Regions from separate parts of the Mesorhizobium sp. M0991 genome, predicted to be linked through region 1. Evidence: predicted binding sites of a transcription regulator. Region 1 holds the regulator's gene; the other holds the start of a gene.

Evidence for each region. Region 1 encodes PhoB, which activates phosphate uptake and scavenging genes when phosphate is short. Its sites were predicted from a motif close to TGTCATNNANCTGTCAT; they were not measured.
Region 2: the regulator PhoB is predicted to act here: its motif matches at 1,673-1,689, upstream of ppk2 (polyphosphate kinase 2).

Annotation. Positions count from the first base shown of each region.
Region 1 is NZ_JAMYNE010000006.1:223,225-237,947, reverse strand. Features, by position in the region: gene NKH70_RS12230 (VOC family protein) at 1-567, shown strand, start outside; gene NKH70_RS12225 (glutathione S-transferase family protein) at 595-1,458, shown strand; gene tolA (cell envelope integrity protein TolA) at 1,823-2,227, shown strand; gene NKH70_RS12215 (hypothetical protein) at 2,365-2,580, opposite strand; gene NKH70_RS12210 (DUF2865 domain-containing protein) at 2,914-3,885, shown strand; gene NKH70_RS12205 (hypothetical protein) at 3,968-4,321, opposite strand; gene pstS (phosphate ABC transporter substrate-binding protein PstS) at 4,917-5,978, shown strand; gene pstC (phosphate ABC transporter permease subunit PstC) at 6,038-7,027, shown strand; gene pstA (phosphate ABC transporter permease PstA) at 7,031-7,882, shown strand; gene pstB (phosphate ABC transporter ATP-binding protein PstB) at 7,879-8,682, shown strand; gene phoU (phosphate signaling complex protein PhoU) at 8,715-9,422, shown strand; gene phoB (phosphate regulon transcriptional regulator PhoB) at 9,439-10,128, shown strand; gene NKH70_RS12170 (ROK family protein) at 10,138-11,382, opposite strand; gene xylF (D-xylose ABC transporter substrate-binding protein) at 11,669-12,709, shown strand; gene NKH70_RS12160 (sugar ABC transporter permease) at 12,852-14,219, shown strand; gene NKH70_RS12155 (ATP-binding cassette domain-containing protein) at 14,297-14,723, shown strand, end outside.
Region 2 is NZ_JAMYNE010000013.1:2,964-17,686, forward strand. Features, by position in the region: gene NKH70_RS19340 (DUF982 domain-containing protein) at 1-149, shown strand, start outside; gene NKH70_RS19345 (hypothetical protein) at 202-360, opposite strand; gene NKH70_RS19350 (aldo/keto reductase) at 473-1,516, opposite strand; gene ppk2 (polyphosphate kinase 2) at 1,796-2,716, shown strand; gene NKH70_RS19360 (dihydrofolate reductase family protein) at 3,001-3,648, opposite strand; gene NKH70_RS19365 (cobaltochelatase CobT-related protein) at 3,798-4,742, opposite strand; gene hemB (porphobilinogen synthase) at 4,752-5,783, opposite strand; gene NKH70_RS19375 (DUF8605 domain-containing protein) at 5,870-6,694, opposite strand; gene NKH70_RS19380 (enoyl-CoA hydratase/isomerase family protein) at 6,844-7,887, shown strand; gene NKH70_RS19385 (DUF6163 family protein) at 7,884-8,306, shown strand; gene ldtR (transcriptional regulator LdtR) at 8,509-9,024, shown strand; gene NKH70_RS19395 (L,D-transpeptidase family protein) at 9,363-10,616, shown strand; gene glyA (serine hydroxymethyltransferase) at 10,915-12,228, shown strand; gene NKH70_RS19405 (hypothetical protein) at 12,298-12,879, shown strand; gene nrdR (transcriptional regulator NrdR) at 13,033-13,542, shown strand; gene ribD (bifunctional diaminohydroxyphosphoribosylaminopyrimidine deaminase/5-amino-6-(5-phosphoribosylamino)uracil reductase RibD) at 13,545-14,675, shown strand; gene NKH70_RS19420 (riboflavin synthase) at 14,706-14,723, shown strand, end outside.

The sequences.
Region 1 (14,723 bases):
TCGCAAGGCGTCCATCACATCACGCTGGTCGGCGCCGGGCGCCAGACTTCCATCGATTTCTGGGAAGGCGTGCTCGGCATGCCCTTCATCTTCGAGCAGCCCAATCTCGACAAAGCCAGCGAAAGCCATCTCTATTTCGATCCGGGCGACGGCCGGCTGATCACCGTCTTCACCGACGAAAGCCGCACGCCGGTCAAGCGGCGCACGCCGACCGATACGGGCTGCGTCCATCACATCGCGTTTGCGGTGTCGCGCGTCACCTTTTTGCAGGCGGTCGCCCGGCTCGACGAGCGCGCCATCAAGCACAGCGGCGTCAAGGATCGCGGCTTCATGGACTCGATCTATTTCGAGGATCCGCTCGGCCTGCTGATTGAGCTCGCCTCCTACCGTTTCGAGCCGCCGGCGGGCTTCACCCATGCCGACGTGCTGATGCAGGCGCACAAGATCCGCCTCGCGCGCGGCGACTACAACATCGCCGAAGTGCACCTTGCCGATGCGATCCAAGCGCTTGTCGAGCGCTCGCGCGCAACCTTGTCGGAGGATCGCGCACCGAAAAATCCATACTGACGACACGCCAAACAAAGGGAGGACATAATGGCAAAGACAGCAACGAAGAGTGCGAAAAAGCCCGCCGCCAAGGCAGCCAAGCCAGGAGCGAAGCCGGCGGCCAAAGCTGCCGTCAAGTCAGCGGCGAAAGTGGCAAAGCCGGCGGCAAAGGTCTCCGCCAAAAAGGCCGCGAAGGCCAAGGCGAAACCGGCGAAAAAGCCGGCGCTGATGCTCAGCATGCTGAAGCCGAGCGTCAACAATATGAGCGTTCGGGTGTTTGCACGCGCCGCCGGGCTCGACCATTCCGAGACCGACGTATGGGGCCATACGCGCTCGCCCGAATATATGGCGCGAAACCCGGCCCATTTGACGCCGATGATCGAGGACAAGGGCCTGCCGAGAGGTGTCTTGTGGGAAAGCTGCGCCATCATGCAGTACCTCGCCAACAAGCACGGGCTGGAGAAACTATATCCCAAGGCCCCGGCCAAGCGGGCAATGATCGACAGTGCCATGTTCTACCTGATCGGGACGCTCTACCCCTACGTGGCGCGCGCCACTTATCCTGCACTGAATTTCCCGCAATATGCCGGCGAGGTCGGCCACAGCGACGCTCATCCCGACAAGAAGTCGGAAGCCCAAAAGGCCGCTATAGAAGCGATAGCCGAGCCGCTGGAGGTGTTTCACAGCTTCTTCAGGAACGGCAAGCCGTTCATCGGCGGCAAGAACCCGTCGATCGCCGACATCCGCCTGGCGGCGACGCTCGAATTCCTCGCCGTCATCGACTATGCGCTGCCCCAATGGGCAAAAGACTATATGGCGGCGATCGAGAAGAAGCTCGGCAAGGCCTATGCCGAGCCGGCCGGCGATGTACGCGGCTATATCGCCTATGTGCGGTCGCAGGCCAACGCCTGAGGCACCTGCAGGCCGGCGATTGTGCGCACGTTCTGCAGGAGCCGGTAATGATCTGGGGTAATTCTTTTTTGCTCTCCCCTGTTTGCACGATGTGGGGAGCTTAAGGTTTCGTTAACCGAAACCCTTTCTACTGGTATTTACCTCCAGCCCGCGACCACGGATGTACTGGCGCGGATGGAAAGCAAAGGTCGGCTACTCGCCGGCCTTTTGCTTGTTGCAGCCTGCCGAAGTTGCGGCTGACGGCGCTTCACGACGCCTGCATGGCTGATGAAGCGCGTTGCCGCCATCTTGTCATCGCCGATGTCGGCCCTACCATCGAAGTTAGTCACGTCCTCGAGGGCGGTTCAAGGACAGAGGCCCTGTCATGAAAAGCATTGCTGGAATGGTGGTGATTGCAGGCGCCATGCTGGCGGGTGCAGCCGGTCAATCGAATGCAGCGACGCTCAACACCATGCCCGAGGTCGGGGCTGCCATCCAGGCGTGCTGGACCCCGCCGGCGAATGCCGGGAATTCCACCGTCACCCTGAGCTTCAGCTTCAGGCGCAATGGCACGCTGATCGGCCGGCCCAAGCCGACCGCCATCCGCGTGGCCGGCGACGAGAAGGCACGGCAGGCTTTTGTCGATGCGGCGATTGCGGCCGTGGACCATTGCCTGCCGTTGAGCCTTTCACCGGCGCTGGCTGAAGGCATCCCGGGCAAGGTGTTCACTCTGCAATTCAACTCGCCCAAACAAAAACAGCCTGCAACGCGAGTGCAGGCTTCGCCTTGATCTTTTCCGACAACCGGATTCCACTTTTCGGGATCTAGTGCATGTCGCGCAAAAGTGTGCAGCGGTTTTGCGACAACGACATGCATAAAACAAGAACCTAAGCGCGTCGCATGAGGCCCGATCGATCGCGATGCGCTTTAGTGGCGGCTTCGTCTGGCCTCGACATGTCGCGCCAGTTCCGGCATCTCGAAGACATAGTCGCTCCAGGCCGATTCCGGTATCTGGCCGGCGAGATAGCACTCCAGCAAAAGCCTCTGCTCGTGGTCGAGTGGCCTCGGTGCGCGTTCATGGTCCAACCCAAGTGAATGGAACAGATTCCTGGTCAGGTCCGCGACAGTGAAGTGGATCGACATTTGCGGTCTCCTCCTTTGGCCGTTCAACGCCGAACTTGGGGCTAAGGTTTCAGCAACGGCCGGCCGGTAACGCCGGATTGATCGCGCTGCGGAACCAGCCGCGCGCATCAAACTTCGCCGTGGCGGGCGTCCGCCGGCGTTGCTGCCGGTTCGTCTCAATCTTGAAATAAAAATGTAATATTGAATTTACGTCAGTGGATATAATACACTAGAACTAAAGTCTCTGGCGGCGGCGTGGTCTACTTTAATTAGATAAAACTGATTTAGCCAGTACTTATCCATAGTCGACAAAGAAATCTTGTTCTCGGCGCAACAAGGATAATGGTCGTTCCAATGACACGCTTCTGGCCTCTCACGATTTTGATGCTGGTGTTGGCAATAGCCGTTGCGCTCGGTACGTCCTCCTCCTATGCGGATAGCTGCGGCGCCATCAGGAGCCAATTGCTTTCGGCGGGGCGCGGCGCCGGGACCAGCCCCGAGCTTGCCCAACTGCGCCGGCAACTCGCCGCGATTCAAAGGCTGGAGAGACAGCGCCGATGCACGGCGAAAACGGCCGGCTTCTTCTTCAACCCTTGCGCCGACCTGGTCGCCAGCAAGGCGGAGGTGCAACGGCAGATCGCCAGACTGTCGAATTCGGGCAGGGACACGTCCGGATTGAAGGCCAGGTTTGTCGCGCTGGGTTGCGCCGCCCCCGCTGCCAAGAAACAGCCGGCGCAGCAGCGCACAGCACCCAAAACCCAGTCCGCAGGCGCAACAATTGGCGGCAATCGGATGCTGTTTTGCGTTCGCTTGTCGGACGGATATTTCTTCCCCGCGCCAAAATCGCAGTTCGCCAAGAGCGACGATCTGAAGGAAACGGTCGATCAGTGCCGCTATATCTGCGACGATGCCGGCGTCGACCTCTATACGCTGAGCGACGCCACTCGCGAGACCGAAGAGATGATCGCGCTCGAGTCGGGAAAGCCCTATGTGGAGCTACCTGCCGCGTTCCGGTACCGCGACGACGCGAACTTCAAGGCCTGTGACGTCAAGCGCTATTACCGGCGCGTCGCCGAACTCAGGGCACGAACCGTGACACCGGCCAACATGACCAACGCCATCATTCCGTTGCCGACGGCAAAGCCGGATTTTGATGTCGTCGCGGAAATTCCTGAGTCCGGGATCGAAGCCGCCGGTGCCGCTCCCTCAGGGGCCAAAACGCCGGCTGCCGAGGTGCAAGGGGCTGCCCAGCATCAGTCGATCGAAAGGGCGATCGGAGCGCGGCCAGTGAGAGTGGTCGGCCCGGCCTTTTTCCCGGCGGACTGACCTAGGCGGGCGAAACGGCGAACGGCTGGCCGAATAGCCGCTTCAAGGCCTGGAGCCGTGCGCATCGACCGATATCGGCTGGTTATTCGCAGACCATGCGGGCCCGTTTGCCGGGCTCGCTGACATTCCTGCAGGTGAGCGGCTTCGCCGGCTGCGATGACAGCATGGGCGGATTGTTGGCGACCCTCCTCCGTGGCGCTGCAACGGAAGCTGCGCTCCTGCGCACCGCCGGCCTTTTCGGCGTTTGCGGCGCCACTGGAAAGACGTCGGTCTCCAACTGCGACTGTTCGGTTTGCGCCTGCGGCGAAGGCCGGTCCCAGAACCGGCGAACATCGAGCGGCTTGGGAATGATCACAGTGCCGTCATAGCTGCGCGCGCAGCCGCTTCCCAGAGGCAGCGCCAGGCACAGGAAGACAGGCAGAATCCGTCGAAACATCAGCAACACCCCTGCAAGCTTATAACGCTGCTTCGGCCTAACCGACAACCGGCGGAATAGTGCGGAGGGAGTAGATAGGGTGAAGTAGAAGTCGTCGCACTTCCAGTCGAAGCCCTGCTCGATTCGTCAACGCTTCCAGCGTAAAGCCATGGTGCGATCGCACCATACCAAAGCCGCGCTCAGTGGCGACAATGGGATATTCGAAGTTCCGCTCCTCCAGTTACGGGCGGGAGCAGCGACCGCCGGCAAGAAACAGGGTCAGATTTACCCCAACGGACCTGTTTCGGCGATGGCTCGGCCATGACACGTTCTGGCTGCATGCAACGCGCTCCCGTCCGGTTTTTTTCTTTTAAAGCCGGTTGCTGCGATCGCCGAGCAGACGATGCCGGCCGGAATTCACGCAAGCTGCTGATTCCAGCGGCAAACCGCGGCCCATGCCGACAAAGGCCGCGGCCGCTCCTTCTTAACCCGGCTGGACGACGTTACCGGAGCGACATGAAACTGTCATGCGACTGTAATAATCGGGGGCTATTGGCCTCAGCGGGCGCCGGAGGAATGGCGCCGAGAGACCATATTCCGAACAGGAGCAGGCCACATGAGACATTTCATCCGCTCGGCGGCCGTTGCGATTGCAATGGCTGCGGCGACGACCACCCTCACCCTGTCCGCCGCGCTCGCCGCGGACATCTCCGGCGCCGGCGCCACCTTCCCCTACCCGATCTATGCGAAGTGGGCCGACACCTACAAGAAAGACACAGGCGTTGGCCTTAACTACCAGTCGATCGGTTCCGGCGGCGGCATCAAGCAGATCAAGGCCAAGACCGTCACCTTCGGCGCTTCGGATGCGCCGCTCAAAGGCGAAGAGCTTGAAGCGTCCGGACTGGCTCAGTTCCCGATGGTGATGGGCGGCATCGTTCCCGTCGTCAACCTCGAAGGCATCAAGCCGGGCGAGTTGGTTCTCGACGGCCCGACGCTGGCCGACATCTTCCTCGGCAAGATCACGAGCTGGGATGACGAGGCGATCAAGAAGCTCAATCCCGACGTCAAGCTGCCTTCGCAAGCGATAGCGGTCGTTCACCGTTCCGATGGTTCGGGCACGACGTTCAACTTCACATACTACCTCGGCGACGTCAGCGCGGACTGGAAAGAAAAGGTCGGCGTCGACAAGGCCGTGGAATGGCCCGTTGGCATCGGCGCCAAGGGCAATGAGGGCGTTGCCAACAACGTCTCCCAGACCGGCGGCGCGATCGGCTATGTCGAATACGCCTATGCCAAGCAGAACAAGCTCACCCACACCGACATGATCAACAAGGACGGCAAGAAGGTCGAGCCTGCCGCGGCGGCGTTCTCGGCGGCAGCGGCCAATGCCGACTGGAGCTCGCAGCCGGGCTATGGCGTCATCCTCGCCAACGAGCCGGGCGCCGAGTCCTGGCCGATGACGGCGGCGACGTGGATACTCCTGTACAAGAAGCCGGACGACGCCGCGACCACCGCCGAAGCCCTTAAATTCTTCGCCTGGGCATATGACAAGGGCGACGAGATGGCCGGCGAGCTGGACTACGTTCCGATGCCCGACAAGGTGGTCGAGAGCGTCAAGGCCATGTGGGCCAAGGAAGTCGTCGGCAGCGACGGCAAGCCGCTCTACTCGGCTATGTAATGTCCTTCAGGGAGGGCGTCGACGGCGCCCTCCCTGTTGCCTTCAATCGCGAGGACCCAATGACCATCGCTTCCGATGCCATGCCATCATCTGCAGCAGCCCGGGCGAGGGAAGCTACGGTCCGGCGCTTCGCGCTCACAGATGCCATATTCCGCGGACTCACCCGCGCTTCCGCAATTCTGGTGCTGGTCATCCTCGGCGGTGTCGCGATCTCGCTGTTTGCCGGCTCATGGCAGGCGCTGTCGTCCTTCGGTTTTTCTTTCCTGACGACTGAGAGCTGGAATCCGGTCACGGAAAAATTTGGCGCACTGGCGCCGATCTACGGCACCCTGGTAACGGCGGCCATCGCCATCCTGATCGCGGTTCCGATCGGCATCGGCATTGCCGTGTTTCTCACCGAGCTCTGCCCGCGCCCGCTCAGGCGCCCGATCGGCATAGCGGTCGAGCTATTGGCCGGCATTCCGTCGATCATCTATGGTATCTGGGGCCTGTTCGTGTTCGCGCCGTTCCTGCAGACGACGATACAGCCCTTCATCATCAACATCTTCCACGGCGTGCCGGGACTATCCAGCCTTTTTGCCGGCCCTCCTTACGGCATCGGCCTTCTGACCTCGGCGCTGATCCTCGCCATCATGGTGTTGCCCTTCATCACCTCGATCACCAAGGACGTCTTCGATACAGTGCCGGCGGTGCTCAAGGAATCGGCCTACGGCATCGGTTGCACGACTTGGGAAGTGACCCGGCGCGTGGTCATTCCCTATACCCGCATCGGCATCATGGGCGGCGTCATGCTTGGCCTCGGCCGGGCGCTCGGCGAGACCATGGCGGTGACCTTCGTCATCGGCAACGCGCACCGCATCAGTGCCTCTCTGTTCGCGCCGGGCACGACGATCTCGGCGACCATCGCCAATGAATTCACGGAGGCCGACGGCGACCTCTACACCTCCTCGCTGGTTTCGCTCGGCCTGATCCTGTTCGTCATCACCTTCCTGATCCTTGCCGCCGCCCGCTATATGCTGATGCGGATCGACGCCCGTACGGGAGCCTGACCGATGTCGACATCCTCATCGCTCCACAGCCGCCGCAAAGCCAGGAATTCGGTGATGATGGCGCTTTGCGTCGTCGCCGCCGGCATCGGGCTTGCCTGGCTGGCGCTCATCCTCGGCGCGCTGGTCTATAAGGGTACGGCCGGGCTTTCGCTCGCGGTCTTCACCGAGATGACGCCACCACCCGGCGAGGCCGGCGGCCTGCTCAATGCCATCGCGGGCAGCCTGCTGATGACGATCATCGCCGTTGTCGTCGGCACGCCGATCGGCGTGCTGGCGGGAACCTACATGGCCGAGTATGGACGCTTTTCGCGCATCACCACCGTCGTCCGCTTCATCAACGACATCCTGTTGTCGGCGCCGTCGATCATCATCGGCTTGTTCGTCTATGAGCTGATGGTGCGGCCAATGGGACATTTCTCGGCCATTGCCGGCGCCGTGGCGCTTGCCATCCTGGTCATTCCGGTGGTCGTGCGCACCACTGAAGACATGCTCAACCTGGTACCGAACGCGTTGCGTGAAGCCGGTGCCGCGATCGGCGCGCCGCGCTGGGTGGTGATCCGTTCGGTCGCCTATCGCGCCGCATTGTCCGGCATCGTCACCGGTATATTGCTGGCGATAGCACGCATTTCCGGCGAGACGGCGCCGCTGCTCTTCACCGCGCTCAACAACCAGTTCTGGAGCAGCAATATCAACGCGCCGATGGCCAGCCTGCCGGTGACCATCTTCCAGTTCGCTCTCAGCCCTTACGAGGAATGGCAGCAGCTGGCGTGGACCGGCGCACTCATAATCACCCTGACGGTTCTGGGCTTGAGCATCCTCGCCCGCAGCCTTACCGGACGCAGAGAGGACAGATGACACAGATGTTGTCCCCGGACATGACGATGACCGAAACGGTCGCCGAGAAGACGAAGATCGAGGTCAAGAACCTCAACTTCTACTACGGCCAGAGCAAGGCGCTGAAGGACATTAGCCTGTCGCTGCCCGAGCGCAGTGTCACGGCCTTCATTGGGCCTTCGGGCTGCGGGAAATCGACGCTGCTGCGTGTGTTCAACCGCATCTATGAGCTCTACCCGAAACAGACAGCCGAGGGCCAGGTGCTGCTCGACGGCAAGAATATTCTCGACCGGTCGCAGGATCTCAATCTGCTGCGCACCAAGATCGGCATGGTGTTCCAGAAGCCGACGCCGTTCCCGATGTCGATCTACGAGAACATCGCCTTCGGCGTCAGGCTCTACGAGAATCTCGGCAAGTCCGAGATGGACGGCCGCGTCGAACAGGCGTTGAAGCGCGCCGCGCTGTGGAGCGAGGTCAAGGACAAGCTCAACGCCAGTGGCTTGAGCCTGTCCGGCGGCCAGCAGCAGCGGCTCTGTATCGCCCGCACCGTGGCCGTGAAGCCGGAAGTCATTCTGCTCGACGAACCGGCTTCGGCGCTCGACCCGTTGTCGACGGCCAAGATCGAGGAACTGATCGACGAATTGCAAGCCGACTACACGATCGTCATCGTCACTCACAACATGCAGCAGGCGGCGCGCGTGTCGCGCCAGACCGCCTTCATGTATCTGGGTGAGCTGGTCGAGTTCGACCGGACCGAGAAGATCTTCACGTCGCCCCGCGAGAAGCGCACGCAGGACTACATCACCGGCCGCTTCGGCTGAGCCGTTCCGATCATGCATATGAGGACAGGACCATGGGCGAACACACAGTCGCTTCTTTCGACGAGGATCTCGAGCAGATCAGCAAGCTGATCCGCGACATGGCCGACCTCGCCGGTTCGATGGTCGGCGGGGCGACCAAGGCCCTGTTGAATTCCGACAACGTGCTGGCGCAACGCGTCGTTTCCGACGACGCCATCATGGATGCGCGTCAACGCGAACTGGACGATCGCGCCATCACCCTGATCGCCAAACGCCAGCCGATGGCCCACGATCTTCGCCATGTCGTCGGAGCGATCCGTATGGCCGGCGACCTCGAACGCATCGGCGACCTTGCCAAGAACATCGCCAAGCGTGTGAGTGCGGTCGGCCTCAGCGTCACGCCGCGCGACCTGTCGCATTCCATCGACGCGATGGCGCAGCTGGTGCTCATCCAGGTGCAGGGCGTCATTGAGGAATATGCCGCAGGCGATGCGGCCGCGTTGGCCAAGCTGCGTGCCGCAGACGAGCGCATCGACGTCAAATACACGTCCGTGTTCCGCGAGCTGTTGACCTACATGATGGAAGATCCGCGCAACATCACCGCTTGCACGCATCTGCTGTTCTGCGCCAAGAATCTGGAGCGGATCGGCGACCATGTCACCAACATCGCCGAAAATGCGTATTATGTGCTGACCGGCGAGCAATTGCCGGTCAATCGTCCGAAGCAGGACGAAACGACAATGTCCGCGCCGGTGACATAATGGGGGTGCCCAGCCGATGATCGCACCACGCATAATGGTGGTGGAGGACGAGGAGCCGTTGGGTGTGCTGCTCCGCTACAATCTCGAATCCGAAGGCTACCAGGTCGAGGTGGTGACACGCGGCGACGAAGCCGAGATCCGTTTGCAGGAGAATGTGCCCGATCTTCTGGTGCTCGACTGGATGATACCAGCGGTTTCCGGCATCGAGCTCTGCCGCCGGTTGCGGGTGCGCCCCGAAACCGAGCGGCTGCCGATCATCATGCTGACCGCGCGCGGCGAGGAGAGCGACCGGGTGCGCGGTCTTTCGACCGGCGCCGACGACTATCTGGTCAAACCATTTTCGACACCGGAATTCATGGCCAGGGTCAAGGCGCTGCTGCGGCGCGCCAAGCCGGAAGTGTTGTCAAGCGTGCTGAAGGTCGGCGACATCGTGCTCGATCGCGAATCGCACAGGGTCTATCGCAAGAAGAGCGAAATCAGGCTCGGGCCGACCGAATTCCGGTTGCTCGAGTTCATGATGCGGCATCCGGGCCGCGTCTTCTCGCGCAGCCAGTTGCTCGATAATGTCTGGGGCGAGACGATCTATATCGACGAACGCACCGTCGACGTGCATGTCGGCCGGCTGCGCAAAGCCGTCAACAACGGCCGCATGCCTGATGTCATCCGCACCATCCGCGGTGCCGGCTACGCGATCAGGGAAGATTGATCCGCCGGGTCAGGCCACGTTCTTTCTGACGCGGGGCCTCATTTGCGCGCCCGGCGCGAAAATCTCCTGGTCGACGAAGCTTAACGCCCGCATCGCACAGCCTTCGCGGATCAGCGGCAATTCGTTCGGCTCGGTATCGAAGGAGATCGAACCCGAATGCTGGCCGCCGGCGGTCTGGGCGATGGCCTGGCGCAAGGCCGGCTCGATCAGATCGAAGGCGGCGGCACTGGCGCCGACCATCGCGACCGGTGCCGGATCGATCAGCGCGAACAGCGAGCCGAGACCGAAACCCAGCGCCTCGCCGGCCTTGCGGTAGGCCTCGCGTTCCGGCCCATCCTTCTCGCGCGCCCGGGCCGCCAGCGCGCGCATGTCGGCGTCGCTGACGTCGGCGATGGGTTCGCTGTCTTCGCTCATCTGCCTGGCGTTGCGCCAGATGGCGTAGTTGCCGGCATAGGCCTCGATGCAGCCGCGCCGCCCGCATCGGCAGAGCGCGCCGCCCGGACGATGGATCATGTGGCCAAACTCGCCGCCGGAGGAATGCGTGCCGGTGAACAGCTCGCCCTTCAACACCAGCCCCATGCCGATGCCGTGCGAAAGCAGGATGGCGATGAAGTCGTCGCGATAGCGATCCGGATCGCGCCAGCGCAAAGCCACCGCCATCATATTGCAGTCGTTCTCCACCGTGGCCGGGATGCCGAATTGATCTTCCAGCATATCGGCAAAGGCGATGTCCGTCTGCGGCGTGATCGGCGACCACAGCATGGCGCGTGCAGGGGAGTCGGTAATGCCCTGAATCGCCAGGGCGATGCGGGCGACACTGCGGACGTCAAGGTCTGGATCCTCCAGCCGGCGCCGGACGACGGCCATGCATTCGCGGATCAGCTCGTCGCGCGGCATGGTCAGCGTGTCCAGCCGGCGCTGTTCCTCGGCTACGACGTGTCCCGCATAGTCGATGATGGCGGCCGACAGGAAATTGAGCGACAACACCACGGTCAGCACCGCCGCCGCTTCCGGGTTGAGGGCGAGGCCGACCTGCGGACGACCGCGTTTCAACGAAACGGGCTCGCTTGCCTTGCTCTCGGCGAGGATGCCTTCCCGTATCAGGTCGGAGGAGATCGCCGATATGGTCGAATGGCTGAGGCCGGTGGCTGCGGCGATCTCCGTACGCGATGGCTGGCCAACCCGGCGGACTGCCGAGATCACCATCGCCCGGTTGCGCCGGCGCAAATCGTCATGGCGGATTCCGACCGACATCGTTTTGCTTTCCTCCCGGTTGCCGCGGCCGCTCATGAACCGGAAGCCGTCGGTAATGTCCGACAAATAGTGTCGGATGCAGGCAAATAGTGTCAGATGCAGGTGGCGCTGTCATCGTTTATTCCGACGCTCGAAAAAACTCTCAGACTCATCAAAATCCATCAGAATCGATGTTGACAGCAGCCGGAGATCGGGCCAGTATTTTTTCGAGGCTCGAAAAAATTAGGGGCCTCTAAGCTGGTCTTTGGGCCAATGGTCACGCCGTACGCGGCGCAGGGAGGATATGATGAAGAAATTCACGACCGCCATTCTGGCGGGTGTCGCCATGACGCTGGCGCTGGCGTCGGTGGCGCAGGCTAAAGACAAGGTCATCGGCGTTTCCTGGTCGAACTTCCAGGAAGAGCGCTGGAAGACCGACGAGGCCGCAATGAAGGCGGCCATCGAGGCCGCCGGCGACAAGTATATTTCCGCCGACGCACAGTCCAACCCCGGCAAGCAGCTCACCGACGTCGAGAGCCTGATCTCGCAGGGCGCCAACGCACTGATCATCCTGGCGCAGGACGCCTCGGCCATCGGGCCGGCCGTGCAAAAGGCGCTGGACGAAGGTATTCCGGTTGTCGGCTACGACCGGCTGATCGAGAACAAGGACGTCTTCTACCTGACCTTCGACAACAAGGAAGTCGGCCGCATGCAGGCCCGCGAAGTGTTCAAGGTGAAACCGGAAGGCAACTACGTCTTCATCAAGGGCTCGGGCGCCGATCCGAATGCCGATTTCCTGTTTGCCGGTTCGATGGAAGTACTGAAGGACGCAATAGACAGCGGCAAGATCAAGAATGTCGGCGAGGCCTATACCGACGGCTGGCTGCCGGCCAACGCCCAGAAGAACATGGAACAGTTCCTGACCGCGAACGACAACAAGGTCGATGCAGTGGTCGCGGCCAATGACGGTACTGCCGGCGGCGTCGTCGCCGCATTGACGGCGCAAGGGCTGGCCGGATCTGTTCCGGTTTCGGGCCAGGACGGCGACCACGCCGCGCTGAACCGCATCGCGCTCGGCACGCAGACCGTGTCGGTGTGGAAGGATGCGCGCGAGCTCGGCAAGAACGCCGCCGAGATCGCCTCGCAACTGGCCGACGGCAAGCAGATGACCGACATTGCCGGCGTGAAGGATTTCACCACGCCCGGCGGCAACACCGTAAAATCCCTGTTCCTGACCCCGGTCGCCATCACCAAAGATAACCTCAACGTCGTCATCGATGCCGGCTGGATCAAGAAAGAAGAGGTCTGCGCGGGTGTGGCGGCGGGCACTGTTGCGGTCTGCAACTGACCCGACGTTTCCGAGAAGTCCGAACGCCGCGGCCGCTCGCCGCGGCGTTTTTTCAACAAGAGTTGTTTTTCCGCTTCCGGCGGATAACTTCTAGGCTGCTTCCGGCATCCGCGGCAGACGGCAACCCGGCGGGAGAAACATAATGACCGACACGACTTCCAACACGCCGGTCGACAGCTCGACCGCAGACCGGGCGCGGGAATCCGAGCTCGGCATCGTTGCCCGATTTCTCAAGGCAACCGAACTCGACACGCGCATGCTCGGCATGGTCGGCGCGCTGCTGGTCATCTGGGTCGGCCTGCATGTCGTTTCTAGCGTACGGCTCGGCGTCAATCCGTTCGAGTTCGACAGCCGGACCTTCCTGACGCCACGCAATCTCTGGAACCTGTCGGTGCAGACTTCCGCCGTGGCCATAATGGCCGCCGGAATGGTGCTGGTTATCGTCATGCGCAATATCGACCTGTCGGTCGGCTCCGCCGAAGGCCTGATCGGCGTGGTCATGGGCTTTGCGCAGGTGCATTTCCTGGTGCGAATGGTCGGTCTGCAATTAGGCAACCCCTGGATCTGGATCGTGGCGCTGGCCATCGGCCTGGCGCTTGGCCTTCTGATCGGAGCGTTCCAGGGATACATCATCGCTTATCTCGAGGTGCCGGCCTTCATCGTGACGCTGGGCGGCCTTCTGGTCTGGCGGGGTGCCGCATGGTGGGTCGCCAGTGGGCAGACGATTGCGCCGCTTGATGCCACTTTCCAGCTGATGGGCGGCGGACCGGCGGGTTCGATCGGCGCGCGATGGAGCTGGATCGTCGGAATTGTCGCATGCCTTGCGGTTGTGTTCATGCTGCTCAACGGGCGGGTGCAGCGCAAGCGGTTCCGCTTCCCGTTACGCCCGATCTGGGCCGAGACGTTCCTCGGGGCCGTCACTTGCCTTGTCATCATGGGCGCCATATGGCTCGCCAATTCCTATCCTTGGCCGGTCGGCATCGTGAACAGATATGCGGCGGCCAACAATATAACCGTTCCCGAAGGCGGGTTGTTCATCGCCCATGGCATCGCCATACCCGTGCTGATGGCTGTAGCCGTAGGGCTGATCATGACCTTCATCGCCAAGCGTACCCGTTTCGGCCGCTATGTCTTCGCCATCGGCGGCAATCCGGAAGCAGCCAACCTTGCCGGTATCAACACGCGCTGGGTGACTATGAAGGTGTTCATGATCATGGGCGTGCTGGCGACGATCGCCGCAGCGATCTCGTCAGCCAGGCAGAACTCGTCGACCAATGCGCTGGGCACGCTGGACGAGCTCCTGGTTATCGCGGCGGCGGTGATCGGCGGCACGTCGCTCGCCGGCGGCTCCGGCACCGTGCTCGGCGCCATGCTCGGCGCGCTTTTGATGCAGTCGCTGCAATCCGGCATGGTGCTACTCGGCATCGATTCGCCGCTGCAGAGCATTGTTGTCGGCGCCGTGCTGGTGGTCGCGGTGTGGCTCGATACCGTCTATCGCAAACGGGTCTGAGCATGATCCCGCAAGGTGGAAACCGGCTTTCGGACAAGATCATGCTCAAGCAGGATCTATAGGGAGGAAGAACAAGCATGGCAGACAAGACCGCTCCCACGCCGCTGATCGACATGCGCAACATTTCGATCGCCTTCGGCGGCATTCGCGCCGTCGACGATGCCTCGGTCGATCTTTTCCCGGGCGAGGTGATGGCTTTGCTCGGCCATAACGGTGCCGGCAAATCGACGTTGATAAAAATCCTGTCCGGCGCCTACAAGCGCGATGCGGGCCAGATTTTCGTCAACGGCGAGGAGGCTTCGATCTCCAACCCCCGCGACGCCAAGAAGTACGGCATCGAGACGATCTACCAGACGCTGGCGCTGGCCGACAATGTCGATGCGGCCGCCAACCTGTTTCTCGGCCGCGAGTTGATGACCGCCTGGGGTACGCTCGACGACGTCGCCATGGAGGCTGAGGCGCGCAAGGTGATGGGTAGGCTTAATCCGCGTTTCCAACGCTTCA
Region 2 (14,723 bases), on a different contig from region 1:
CCGGCAAGCGCAGCCCCAAGCACCGCGAAGCGCTGCAGGCCTGTCATGATGCGCTGGCCGGCGACAAGCCGGCCATGAACGCAAGACGGGCCTTCATTGCCGCCGCCCGTGAAGTGAACGTCTTCGTCAGCGACAAGGCGCCGGCCTGAGGCATAGCGGGGACTTGACCGAGACCCGGGCCACCTGACAGGCCTGATATCATCACTCGGCCGTTTCGGTGTTGGTCTGGGGCTCGCTTTCGCCCTCGGGCTTCGAGCGCTCCTTGGCCGCGACCTTGGCAGCCTGCTTTTCCGCCTTCTTGGCAGCCTTCTGCCGGTCGCGTTCCTTGCGTTCCTGACCGTAGTTCGGTGCTCGTGCCATATCGTTTCCTTTCATTGTGCTTGGCCTTTGCCTAGGAGCATTGGACCGCAAACACAACACCGCAAGGCACGATCGGCTCCATATCTCGGCGCTGTCCGGAGAGCCCGACTTTTCAGGCGCCGTCCCGGTCGAGGACGAGATCGGCCGGCCCGAACCGGTCCTTTGCCGTGAATTGCTGGTGCCAGTAGGGATAGAGCACGGGCGGCCTGCTGACCACGTCGAGCCGTGTGCGCTCCTCATCGGCAAGCACAAGGCTTGCAGCGGCGATATTGTCTTTGAAATGCGCTTCGGTTCGTCCGCCGATCACCAGCGAACTGACAGCGGGCCGGCCGAGCAGCCAGGCAAGCGCCACCTGCGCCGCCGACACGCCGTGGTTATTGCCGATATCGATCAGCGCGTCGACGATCCGCCACAGCCGGTCCTCGTCGCGGATCGGCGGTTCCGACCAGCCGCTGAGCTGGCGGGCGGTCGGCTGGTCACGGTGGTATTTGCCGGACAGCAACCCGCCGGCAAGCGGGCTCCAGACCAGCACGCCGAGCCCCTGGTCGACCGAGATCGGCAACAATTCATACTCGGCCTCGCGCGCTTCCAGCGTGTAATGGATCTGCTGGGTGACGAAGCGCGGCTGGTGATGACGGTCGCTGATCCCCAGCCCCTTCATAACTTGCCAGCCGGAATAATTGGAGCAGCCGACATAACGGACCTTGCCCTGCGCGACCAGCGTGTCGAGCGCGGCGATGGTTTCCTCAAGCGGTGTCAGGCCATCCCACTCGTGCAGGAAATAGATGTCGATGACATCGGTCCTGAGGCGCTTCAGGCTCCCCTCGCATTCGCGGATCAGATGGTAGCGCGACAAGCCTTCATCGTTGGGGCCCTTGCCGATCCGCATGCGCGCCTTGGACGCGATCAGCACGTCGCCCTTGCGCTTGCCTCCGAGCGCCTCGCCGATGATCTCTTCCGACACCCCGTTCGAATAGACGTTGGCGGTGTCGATGACATTGACGCCGGCATCGATGCAAAGGTCGATCATCCGGCGCGCCTCGTCGAGGTCGGTCTTGCCGACCGCCGAAAACGCGCCGCCGCCGCCGAACGTCATGGTGCCCATGGTCAGCGTCGAAACCTTCAGCCCGGAACGGCCGAGAGTGCGGTATTCCATGTCGTATCCTCACGATTTATCGGGAAAGGGCGTTGCAAACGACAGCCCTCAATGAACCGGGTATTTGTAGGATAATTCGTTCCGCTTGTCGCCCGTTCCGCATGGCAAGCTCGATCACATCTTCCGGATTGAACGCACAGCCAGCGCAGTAGTGGCTGCAATAAAACCGTCATTGCCGGCCTATACTAACATCGGTCCAGCGCTTCGATTTCCGGCCGCCGGGCCGGGCGGCAGAGCGCCTGACAGCGGCCGGCAAGGCCTGTAAGCGGAGCAGCGCAAATGACCGAGATAAAACAGAATTCCCCGGCCAGGGACTGGCTGGAAGCGGAACTCGCCGACACGCTCGATGAAGACTATGAGCTGGAAATCTCGGAGCCGGCGCTGTCGATGGAGATCGCCAAGATCTACAAGAATGCGCATCCGCCATCGATCGACCGCCTGCAGTATTTTCGCGATCTCATCACGCTGCAATCCGAATTGATCAAGCTACAATCCTGGGTCGCCTATCACAAGAAGAAGCTCGTCGTGGTCTTCGAGGGCCGCGACTCGGCGGGCAAGGGTGGTGTTATCAAGCGCATCACCCAGAGGCTTAATCCGCGCATCTGCCGCGTCGCAGCACTTCCGGCGCCGACCGAGCGCGAGAAGTCGCAATGGTATTTCCAGCGCTACGTTCCGCATCTGCCGGCCGGCGGCGAGATCGTGCTGTTCGACCGCTCCTGGTACAACCGCTCGGGCGTCGAGCGGGTAATGGGCTTTGCCCAGCCGGATCAGGTCGAGGAGTTCTTCCGCGACGTTCCGGATTTCGAACGCATGCTGGTCCGCTCAGGCATTACGCTTGTCAAATACTGGTTTTCGATCACCGACGAGGAGCAGCAGATGCGCTTTTTGATGCGCATCCATGACCCGATGAAGCAATGGAAACTATCACCGATGGACCTCCAGTCGCGCGTGCGCTGGGAGCAGTACACCAAGGCCAAGGAAGAGACCTTCGCCCGCACCAATATCCCGGAAGCCCCGTGGTTCATCGTCGAGGGCAACGACAAGAAGCGGGCACGGCTGAACTGCATTGACCATCTCCTCAAGCAAATGCCCTATGAGGAGGTGCCGCACGAGGAGATCACACTGCCGGAGCGCGTCTTCAATCCCGAATACGAGCGCCAGGTACTGCCGCGCGAACTGTATGTGCCGGAGAAGTACTGAGGCAGGGCTCCCTTCTCCCCGTCACCATACGGGGAGAAGGTGCCGGCAGGCGGATGAGGGGCGGCGCCAACCTCGACAATTGAACCCGCTCAAATCACTTCGTGGACTAAACTTATTCTGACGTCATATTGCCCTCGGGGGTATTGTCCGGCAGCGTAATCTTTGATCGCTTGCGCCGCCCCTCATTGCCCTGCCGGGCATTTCTCCCCGTATAGTGACGGGGAGAAAGGGGCCTGCACCAAAGGTTTCGCCAATAGCGCAGACAAAAACGCCCACGCTACTTCCTAATCGCGCTCGATGATGACGTGCGTGGCCTTCGGCGTCGCGACCTGCTCGCTGCAGCGATAGCCGAGCTTGGGCATGTCGATGCCGGCAAAAAGGCTCTCGCCGGCGCCTAGCAGGACCGGTGAGATCGCCAGATGCATTTCGTCGATGAGCTTTTCCTGGAGATATTGCCGGATCGTGGCGACGCCGCCGCCGAGCCGTACATCCTTGCCGTCAGCCACTGCTTTCGCCTTCTCCAGCGCCGAATGGATGCCGTCGGTGACGAAATGGAAAGTCGTGCCACCTTCCATGACGATGGGCTCACGCGCATGGTGCGTCAGCACGAAGACCGGCACGTGGTAGGGTGGGTTGTCACCCCACCAGCCTTTCCAGCTGTCATCCGGCCATTCGCCGCGGATCGGCCCGAACATGTTGCGGCCCAGGATCCATGCGCCGACATTTTCGAAGCTGCGCGCCGCGAACGCCTCGTCCGTGTCCGTGGTCCCGCCATCCTTGCCGAGGACCATCTTGCGGAAGGTGCGGGTGCCGAACATCCATTCGTGCAGGGCCTCCCCGCCAATACCCAGCGGATTCTTCAGGTCTTGGTCGGGACCGGCGCCGAAGCCGTCGATCGACAGGGTGAAAGCCTTGACGCGAAGTTTGGACATGAGAGCCTCCATAACTAGTTGCATTTTGCAATCGGTTATTGGGTAGCTTATCTGATTGCAAATTGCAAGCGGTATTTACGGCCGCCTCTGTGAGTTGACGATGGATAGCATCGTGGGACGACAGCCGCCGGGACGAAACCAGCCTCTCGTCAGCCACGGTCGCCGCTACTCGCTCTCGGCCCGGCGACAAGCTCACGTTTCAACAACGTCAGCATGGTTCTGGCAAGTTGATCGGGAGCCTCGCAATTGGCTGAGACACGATAGTAGCGGCTTGCATCAAAGCCTAACCCAACCGCCAGCAAATCAACTCTGCCGGTTGTCTCGAGCTGCCGAACCACATGAATGAGATGATCGTCGAGATAGCGCGGGCCGTTTGCTAAAAGTGTGGCATCGTCGACCGGCGCGCCGTCAGACACGACAAGCAGTATTTTACGGGATTCAGGACGTTCCAGCAGCCGCCCGGCCGCCCACTCGATGGCTTCGCCATCGACATTCTCTTTGGGCAGGTCGGGTCGCAGCATCGGCTTGAGGGCATGGCCTATACTGCTCTGGCGCTTGTCGCCAGCCTCCCTGTAGATGATATGAAGCAGGTCGTTCAGTCTTCCCGGATTGGCGGGCCGGCCATCTTCATTCCAGATGCGTCTTGATTCTCCGCCGCGCCAATTGCGCGTTGTGAAGCCCAGGAGTTCGACCTTGGGGCCGAGCGTGCGCAGGAATTCCTGAACAATGTCGGCGGATGCAGCCGCGTACAGAATTTTCTGGCCGCGCATCGAGCCGGATTGATCGAAGAGGATAGAAACGACCATGTCATCGAGGTCTGATTCCGAGAGGCTGTTTCGGACCTCTGCCGCTATATCCGCCGCCAGGATATGGTTGTTCGTCTTCCACCCGGCGAGACCGCTTTCCAGCTCGATCCATGCGGCGTCGAGCGCGGATTTTTGCTTGTCCGAAATTCGACCAATAGCGCTGGACAGCTTGGAACTCGGCACAGTCCAGTCATAAAGCGTGACGTACGCGTGATACCCAAGCGTATCCGTGTCGCCGCGTGGTTTAGGGCCAAACACCGTTTTGAAATGCTTGCCCAGCCCCCACAACAACGTCTGCTACCCCTTCAGCATTTCAGCCACTTCCGGCGCGAAATAGGTCAGGATGCCGTCGCAGCCGGCGCGCTTGAAGGCGAGCAGCGATTCCAGCATCGCCTTTTCGCCGTCGATCCAGCCATTGGCGGCGGCGGCCTTGATCATCGAATATTCGCCCGAGACCTGATAGGCGAAGGTCGGCATCTGCAACTCGTCCTTCAGCCGCCGGATGATGTCGAGATAGGGCAGGCCGGGCTTGACCATCAGCATGTCGGCGCCCTCGGCGAGATCCTGCTCGGCCTCGCGCACCGCTTCGTCGGAATTGGCGTGGTCGATGTAATAGGTCTTCTTGTCGCCCTTGAGCAGGCCGGCGGTGCCGACCGCCTCACGATAGGGGCCGTAAAAAGCGGATGCGAACTTGGTCGCATAGGACATGATCGCTACATCCTGAAACCCATTGGCGTCGAGCGCATCGCGGATGGCACCGATCCGACCGTCCATCATGTCCGACGGGGCAATGATGTCGGCCCCCGCCGCCGCCTGAATGACGGCCGCCGCCGTCACCTGCTCTACCGTTTCATCATTGACGATAATGCCCTCGCGCAAGATGCCGTCATGGCCATGCGAGGTGAACGGGTCAAGCGCGGCGTCGGTGATGATGCCGATCTCCGGGACTGCGTGCTTGATGGCGCGGGTGGCACGGTTGATGATGTTTTCCGGATCGAGGATGTGCGAACCGGTCTGATCGCGCAGGCCGAGCTCCACATTGGGGAAAGTGGCGATCGCCGGAATGCCAAGCTTAGCCGCGCGCTCAGCCTCCTTGACAACGAGGTCGAGCGACAGGCGGAACACGCCGGGCATGGCGGCGATCGGTTCGCGCACTTGTCTGCCGTCGACGACGAAGATCGGCCAGATCAGATCGTCGACCGAGAGCCGGTTCTCCTGGACAAGGCGGCGCGACCAATCGGCCTTGCGCATGCGCCGCAGCCGCCGGCTGCCGGTGATCTCGTCGACGCTGCGCGCGCCGGCAGGCTTTGCAGGGGTGAATTTGTTCATCGCAAAAACTCCGGATCGGCGGCTTTTACCACGAGCCTTCCCCGCTGACCAATGCGACACGATTGTGCCAGTGCTGGTTCAAAACCTTACTCTGGCGCGCCGTTGCCGGACAACACCTGCGCCGCGCCCCGCATGGCGACGCGGAATGCCTCGTCGAAGCTGACGCCGCGCACTTGCCATTTGTAGCTCTTGCCCTTCATGGCAAGCCGCCAATCGGCGATCCAGCCCAGTTCCTTGTCGCTCCAGACGATGCTGCCGGCGAGCGCCTGATCGGCACCGGCTTTTCGGGCAAGCTGGTCCAATGTCGCCATGTCGGCATGGCTGAGGCTTCGGTCGTCCAGCTTTGAGGCGGAGAGCAGCGACGCTGCCGGAAATACAATCCGCATGACCAGTGGACCGGTGGCATTGGCAAAGGATTCGCGCATCGCCGCTCCGCGCTGATCGTCCGCGGTCAGCGCGAAATGTCTCGCGCCTTGCTCCGCGCTGAGGAAAATTGCCAAGCGTGGCCGCTCGCCAAGCCATGGTTTGCTGCCAAGCCCGGCAAGCACGGGATCTATGACTTCGGGCTTATAAAGGCAGGTGAGATCGTGCGGTCGGTCGTGGGTGCCCTGTTCGTCATGGACCGGAATGCCTTCGAGACGATCATGATAGCGGAATTCGGCAACGAAGCTCCCGGCCTTGTCGCGCAACGCCGCCATATCAGGTCTTTTCGGCAGCCGCTGATCGCCGGAGACGCGAACCAGCACCGCATCGAGGCAGGCCTTGAAGCCGATCTGGCGGTTCTCTTCGCCCTGGCCGGTGACGATGGTCTGCGATCGGTAGAGCTCGTCGACGGTTGCGGCCGACACGGGAGAAGTGATCGCGCCGATCAGGCCGACCACCGCAACAGCAAGGCGCGGCAACCAAGACAAGGGTTCAACCTCCGGTTCAAAGAACCAGCTTTAGCACCGGCTGCTGCCAACGGCCAAGCAGCGGGATTGGCCGCCCGCCATTGACGCGGCCATGCGCCACGCTTTAGCACTTCACTCCCGGCGGGGCGCGGGGGAGGGAGTCTCTGGCGATGGATTTTGGCGGAGGCGACGAGATTCGCTTCGAAAGATTGGGCAGGGCCGGCATCGTCACGCTGACGCGGCCGCAGGCGCTCAATGCCGTAACCCACCGCATGGTCAAGGCGCTGGATAAGGCGCTGCGCAGTTGGGAACGCGACGACGGCGTCGATGTTGTCGTCGTCAAGGCCGAAGGCAGGGCGTTTTCCGCAGGCGGCGACATCCTCCACATCTACGAGGCCGGCCGGGCAGGAAAGCCGCCGGTCGAGTTCTTCGCCGACGAATACCGGCTGAACGCCCGCATCGCCCGTTTCAAGAAACCCTATGTCGCGCTGATCGACGGCATCGTCATGGGCGGCGGCGTCGGCATCTCCTTCCATGGCTCGCAGCGGGTGCTGACCGAGAACGCCCAGTTTGCCATGCCCGAAGTCGGCATCGGCTTTTTCCCGGATGTCGGCGCCAGCCATCTGTTGCCGGATCTCGGCGGCAGCTTCGGCATGTATCTGGCGCTGACCGGCAACCGCATCCGCTATGGCAATGCTTTGTGGTCGGGCCTCGCCACCCATACGATCAAGGCGGAGGACCAGGCCGGCTTTCTCGACCGTCTGGCGGAAAGCGGCGACCCGGAATCAGTGCTGCGCGGTTGCTTCATCCCGGCCAGGCGCGAGACCGACAGGCCGACACTGGAGGCCATCGCCCGGCATTTCGCGCAGCCGTCGCTGGCCGATATCGTCGCCAGTCTGGAGCGGGCAGCCACTGCCGACGAGTTCGCGGCAAAGACGCTGGCCACCATCCGCACCCGTTCACCGACCAGCCTGCATGTCGCCTGGCGCCAGATCAGCGCCGGGCAGACGTTGTCGATGGACGAGTGCATGAAAATGGAGTTCCGTATCCTCAACCGCATGCTTGCCGGGCACGACTTCTATGAAGGTATCCGCGCCGCCATCATCGACAAGGGCTCGACGCCGCAATGGCGGCCGGCAGGCATCGATGACGTCAGCGCCGCCGACGTCGACGCCTATTTCGCACCGCTCGGCGAACGGGAACTGAAGCTGTGAGCGAGGTCGCCTCGAGACGCGTGGTGCTGCAGCCCTCGACGGTCGAGGTCATCTTCGCCTGGTTCCAGCGCGTCATCGCCGGCTACTGCCTGCTGTTCGGCATCTTGTACTGGATCCGGCTGATCGGCTTTTACCCCGGCCCGTTGTGGCGCTTCGACCTGATGCCGGTGCACTGGCAGGTGGCGGCGGTGGTGCTGGCGGTGTTTTTTCCATTCGCTGCCGCCGGCCTCTGGATGCTGGCGTCCTGGGGGCCGGTGATCTGGTTCATCTGCGCGGTGACCGAGAGCGTCATGTATGCCGGCTTCCCCGAGCTGTTCGGCCACCGGCTGCTGATCGTCGCCTCGCACCTTGCGGTGGCGCTGCTCTACATCGTGTTCCGCGTGGTGATCTGGATCCAGAAACGGCAAGCCCGGCGATAGCAATTCCGGCCAGGATCGTTGGCTAAATCTTTAGGTTAATTATCCTTGCTCGGGTGACCGTCCGTTAAGCCTCTTTCGAAACCCTTTACCGGTAAGCTCTTGTTAGCCTTGGCGTTTAAGTCGAATTTTATGAGTATTCGATAGTGTCGCGATCAAGGTGAAGAACAAAAAATCACCGGGCGACAAACGAGAGGCAAAGACAATGATCAATTCGCGTCCGGCGGCGAAGACCGCCAACGTATCCGATGACCGCCGCGAGGCGATCCGTTCGCTGTACATGGAATCGCTGCAGCTGGTCGAGCGGCTGCATCGCCGTCTGCTTGATGTGATCAAGGACGAATTCGACCGCAACGGCCGCTCCGACATCAACGCCATCCAGGCGCTGCTCCTGTTCAACATTGGCAATTCGGAGCTGACCGCCGGCGAACTGCGCTCGCGCGGCTATTATCTCGGCTCGAATGTCTCCTACAATCTGAAGAAGCTGGTCGATCTCGGCTTCATCAACCACCAGCGCTCGCGCATCGACCGCCGTTCCGTGCGGGTTTCGCTGACACCGAAGGGCAATGAGGTGGCGGAAGTCGTCGCCGGCCTTTACGAGCGCCATGTCGGCTCGATCGAGCAGGTCGGCGGTATCAACACCGAAGAGTTCAAGCAGATGAACCGCGCCCTGCAGCGGTTGGATCGGTTCTGGAACGATACGATTGCCTATCGGATGTAGTCGCATCCGCCGCAGCAAGATCTGAAGCTGGACCACGGAAGCGCTGCCGCGGAGCAGACCAAAGGCCGGTGCCGAAAAGCACCGGTCTTTCCGTTTCGTCAGGCCTGCCGATCCAAATTCGAGCAACAGCCACGTTGCCGCCATATTCCAATGGAACCGAAGATGCGGGTGATGCTGGGGCCAAAGCCGTGCATTTGTCCTGTGCCCAAGTCACTTCCCATGTGTTTTTACACCGAAGTGATGCGGACCATGGTTGGCTAATTGTTAAGAAGCCAACCCTAGAGTGCGGGCGAGACCGCCCGGTGAGTGGAATTGTAGCAAGAATGTCTGGAACGTCCATGAGAACCAGCCGCCGTTTCTTCCTTTCAGGGGCCTCCGCGCTCGCAGCCGCTATGGTCGCCGGCCGAGCCAGTGCGCAGGATGTGATCGGGGATATCCTGAAATCCTCGGCCCGCGGCAATTGGGACGACCAGTTCGACGCGCGCCCCAGCCAGGGCGGCAAGGTGGCCTCGACGCTGCCGATCTTCAGCCTGCAGACCGTTTCGTTTACCGAACAGGCGGTCGCGCAATACCAGAACATCGTCGCCCAGGGCGGCTGGGAGCCGGTTCCCGACACCAAGAAATTGCAGCTCGGCGTCGATGATCCCGACGTGGTCCCGCTGCGCAAACGCCTGATGATTGCGGGCGATCTGGCGCAGAGCGCCGGCATTTCGACAGCCTTCGATTCCTATGTCGACTCCGCGGTCAAGCGCTTTCAGGCGCGCCATGGCCTGCCCGCCGACGGGACGCTGGGCCAATATTCTTATGCGGCGATGAATGTTTCGGCGCCAATTCGTCTCGGCCAGTTGCAGACCAATCTGCAGCGGCTGCGCGAGCGCGCCGGCACGCTTGGCAACCGTTACGTGCTGGTTGACATTCCAGGCGCCCAGATCGAGGCGGTCGAGAACGATCGCGTCGTGCTGCGCCATACCGCGATCGTCGGCAAGATCGACCGCCAGACGCCGATCGTCAATTCCAAGATCAACGAGATCATCGTCAATCCCTACTGGAACGCGCCGGTCTCAATCGTGCGCAAGGACATCATTCCGCTGATGCGGAAGGACCCCAACTATCTCAAGGACAGCCACATCCGTCTGTTCGCGCCGGATGGCAGCGAGGTTGATCCGCTGACCGTCGACTGGTCGACCGACGACGCCGAGAAGTACCGCTTCCGCCAGGATCCGGGTGCTGGCAACGCGATGGCCTCGGTCAAGATCAATTTCCCCAGCCCGGACGGCGTCTACATGCACGACACGCCGCAGCAGAGCCTGTTTGGCAAGATGATGCGCTTCGATTCCTCGGGCTGCGTGCGCGTCCAGAATGTGCGCGATCTCGTCACCTGGATCCTGCGCGACACGCCGGGCTGGAATCGCCAGCATTTCGAGGCGGCCATCAAGAGCGGCGAAAACGTCCCGGTGCAGGTCACCAATCCGGTGGCGGTCTATTTCCTCTACATCTCGGCCTGGTCGACGGGGCCGGGCGTGGTGCAGTTCCGCGACGACATTTACGGCCTCGACGGGGCCAACGAGCTGCAGATCACATCCGCGCTCTAAGCAGCTGAGTTCATTTGCAAAAAGGCCGCCGGAAGGGCGGCCTTTTTATTGTCGCCGTCGTTCCCTGAGCTTTGCGCATGATTCCGAAAATCGGTTTTCGCCACGGATCATATGCAAACCATGCGGGGCTGTTCAGGAGATCACGCGAAGCCCTGCTGCCGGCCGGCAGGCGAAGAAATAATGTGCTTTCAGGGGGGCTGCCGCAATCCGGCCAGCAAATTTCGCGCTGCAAACGTGGCGGGCCGAAAGCAACTGTGTTAATGGCGCGACAGACCCCGAACCTTGAGGATTTCAGCCCATGGCAACAGCAGCGGCAGTGTCGAACAAATTCGAATCCTTCTTCGAAACCACGCTTGCCGATGCCGACCCCGAGATTTTCGGCGCGATCCGCAACGAACTCGGCCGCCAGCGCCACGAGATCGAGCTGATTGCCTCGGAAAACATCGTCTCGCGCGCCGTGCTCGAGGCGCAAGGGTCGATCATGACCAACAAATATGCCGAGGGCTATCCGGGCAAGCGCTACTATGGCGGCTGCCAATTCGTCGATGTCGCCGAGGAACTGGCCATCGAACGCGCGAAAAAGCTGTTCGGCTGCAACTTCGCCAACGTCCAGCCGAATTCCGGCAGCCAGATGAACCAGGCGGTGTTCCTGGCGCTGCTGCAGCCCGGCGACACCTTCATGGGCCTCGACCTCAATTCCGGCGGGCACCTGACGCATGGCTCGCCGGTCAATATGAGCGGCAAATGGTTCAAGGTTGTCTCCTATGGCGTGCGCAGGGAAGATCATCTGCTCGACATGGACGCGATCGAGAAGACCGCCCATGAGACCAGGCCAAAGCTGATCCTGGCTGGCGGCACCGCCTATTCACGCGTCTGGGACTGGAAGCGTTTTCGCGAGATCGCCGATTCGATCGGTGCCTATCTGATGGTCGATATGGCCCACATCGCCGGCCTGGTCGCCGGCGGCATGCATCCTTCGCCGCTGCCGCATGCCCACGTGGTCACCACCACGACGCACAAATCGCTGCGCGGCCCGCGCGGCGGCATGATCCTTTGCAACGACGAGGATATTGCCAAAAAGATGAATTCGGCCGTCTTCCCCGGCCTGCAGGGTGGACCGCTGATGCATGTCATCGCCGCCAAGGCGGTGGCTCTGGGCGAGGCGCTGAAGCCGAGCTTCAAGATCTATGCCGAGAGCGTCGTCGCCAATGCCAAGGCGCTGGCCTCCAGTCTGCAGGAGACCGGTCTCGACATCGTCTCCGGCGGCACCGACAACCATCTGATGCTGGTCGACCTGCGCCCCAAGAACGCCACCGGCAAGCGCGCCGAGGCTGCCCTTGGCCGCGCCAACATCACCTGCAACAAGAACGGCATCCCCTTCGACCCGGAAAAGCCTTTCGTCACCTCCGGCGTTCGGCTCGGCACGCCGGCCGGCACCACGCGCGGCTTCGGCCAGGCCGAGTTCCGCGAGATCGGCAAGCTGATCGCCGAAGTGCTGGATGGACTGAAAGTCGCCAATTCCGACGAGGGCAATGCGGCCGTCGAGGCAGCCGTGAAGACCAAGGTGGCGGCATTGACGGATCGTTTTCCGCTTTACCCCTATCTTGGCTGACGCAGGGCGTCGTTCCCCAACTGTGACGGCGCCGATCAACTGGGCACGGCGGCATCTCGGAGAGGCTTGATGATGATGCGAATTTTCCGTTTCGCCAGCGTTGGCGCCTTGCTCACCTTAGCCATCTCGCAGCAGTCCGACGCCGCCTTGGCGCAGACCGAGCCGACGCCAGCAGCACCCAAGACAGAGACCTTCGGCAGGTGGTCCACCACGGTGGACGAGGTCAACACCGGTGAGGATGTGCGCAAGACCTGTGCCGCCTCGACGGTCTTTTTCGACGCTAACGGGACCAGCGGCACCCTTACGCTGGCCATCTCGAATGGCGACGTGCTGCCGCCCGAGGGCTATCCGAGCCTCATCATCGCCGTGAAAAACAGTGACTTGCCCAAGGGTGACAACATCCCGGCCGTGTTCCGCGACGTCAACGACAAGATCAAGGCTGGTTTTCATCTTATCGCCGACGGACAGTGGATGATGAACAACAAGCCCGAGACCACGCTTGCCATACTGCGTGCCATGCGCCGTACCAGCGCCCTCGATGTCAGCTTGGCCGACAAGCCGGTCGCGACCATATCGATGGACGGCTTCACCAAGGCCTATCGCTATCTCGGCACGTCCTGCGGCTTCCCGACCGGCGACGTCGCTCCCTGATTGGCGTATTGCCGTCCAACTGATTGCCGCTCTCGCAATTTTCCTCGTGCCTCGCTATCTCTGAGGCGCGATCGGTCATCGGCCATACTTTGCCATCGTGGCAAAAACCTCTAAGCCTTTCGCTCCACGAGAATCGCGAACCGAAGGCTCTCCATGCGCTGTCCCTACTGCCAGTCCGAAGATACGCAGGTGAAGGATTCGCGCCCCGCCGAAGACGGCGCGGCGATCCGCAGGCGGCGCGTCTGCCCGGATTGCGGCGGCCGCTTCACCACTTTCGAGCGCGTACAATTGCGCGACCTCGTCGTGGTGAAGAAGTCTGGACGCAAGGTGCCGTTCGACCGCGACAAGCTGCTGCGCTCGGTCGAAATCGCGGTACGCAAGCGCAATGTCGATCCCGAGCGCATCGACCGCGCGGTGACCGGCATTGTGCGCCAGCTCGAAAGCTCGGGCGAGACCGAAGTGGCTTCTGGGGAAGTCGGCCGACTGGTCATGGAGGCGCTTAAGTCGCTCGACGATGTCGCCTATGTGCGCTTTGCCTCCGTCTACCGCAATTTCCGCGAGGCCAAGGATTTCCACGACGTACTGGGTGAGCTCAAGGGCGACGAGCTCAAAGCTGACGAGCCCAGGGGCGAAGAGCTGAAGAGCGAAGAGGACGCCGGCTGAGCATGGCAGGGTCCGAGCGCGGCACGGCGCAGCAAGAGGTCCTCGATCGCCGCTATATGGCGGCAGCCCTCAGGCTGTCGCGCAAAAATGCCGGCCGGACCTCGACCAATCCTTCCGTCGGCACGCTGATCGTGCGCGACGACGGCGACGGGCCGATGATCGTCGGCAGCGGCGTCACGGCCGTCGGCGGCCGGCCGCATGCCGAGACCGAAGCGCTGGCCGAGGCCGGCGAACTGGCGCGCGGCGCCACCGCCTATGTAACGCTGGAGCCTTGCGCCCATCACGGCCGCACGCCGCCTTGCGCCAATGCGCTGGTCAGTGCCGGCGTGTCGCGTGTGGTTGGCGCTGCCAGCGATCCGGACCCGCGTGTTTCCGGCAAGGGCTATGCAATCTTGCATGCGGCTGGCGTCGAGGTGGTGGAAAAAGTGCTGGCGGCTGAGGCCGCGGAGCAGATGGCCGGCTATTTGATTCGATCTCTGAAAAAACGTCCGGAAGTGATCCTGAAGCTTGCGCTTTCGAGCGACAACAAGATCGGCGTGAGAGGCGAGGGGCAGGTCTCCATCACCGGCGACATCGCCCGGCGCGAAGTCTATCTGATGCGCGCCGAAGCCGATGGCATATTGATCGGCATCGGCACGGCACTGGAGGACGATCCGGCGCTGACGGTTAGGCTTCCGGGACTGGAGAGCCGTTCGCCGGCGCGCATCGTGCTCGACCGTCAGATCAGGCTACCCGAGACTTCGAAACTGGTCGCCGGCGTCGACCGTGTGCCGCTCTATATCGCTGCCTGCGCCGAGGCCGATCCGCACCGGCGCGCCGCGCTCGAACGCGCCGGCGTTCGCTTCATCGGCACTGAGACGTATGAAGGCGATATTGCGCTGCCAGAACTGCTCGAGGATCTGGCGGCGCTCGGCATGGCCAGCCTCCTGGTCGAGGGCGGCGCCAGGGTGGCCAAGGCGTTCCTCGACGAACAACTGGTCGATCGTATCGTGCTGTTTCAGGGGCCGGACGCGATCGGCGAGGGCGGCATAGTATCGCCGATCGATGCCAACAATATCCCGCCGGGATTTCGCAAATTGCGCAACATGCGTTTCGGCGAAGACACATATGCGGAATGGATAAGAGACATCTAGGACCGAACTGATGTTCACAGGGCCAAACTAATGTTCACTGGAATCGTC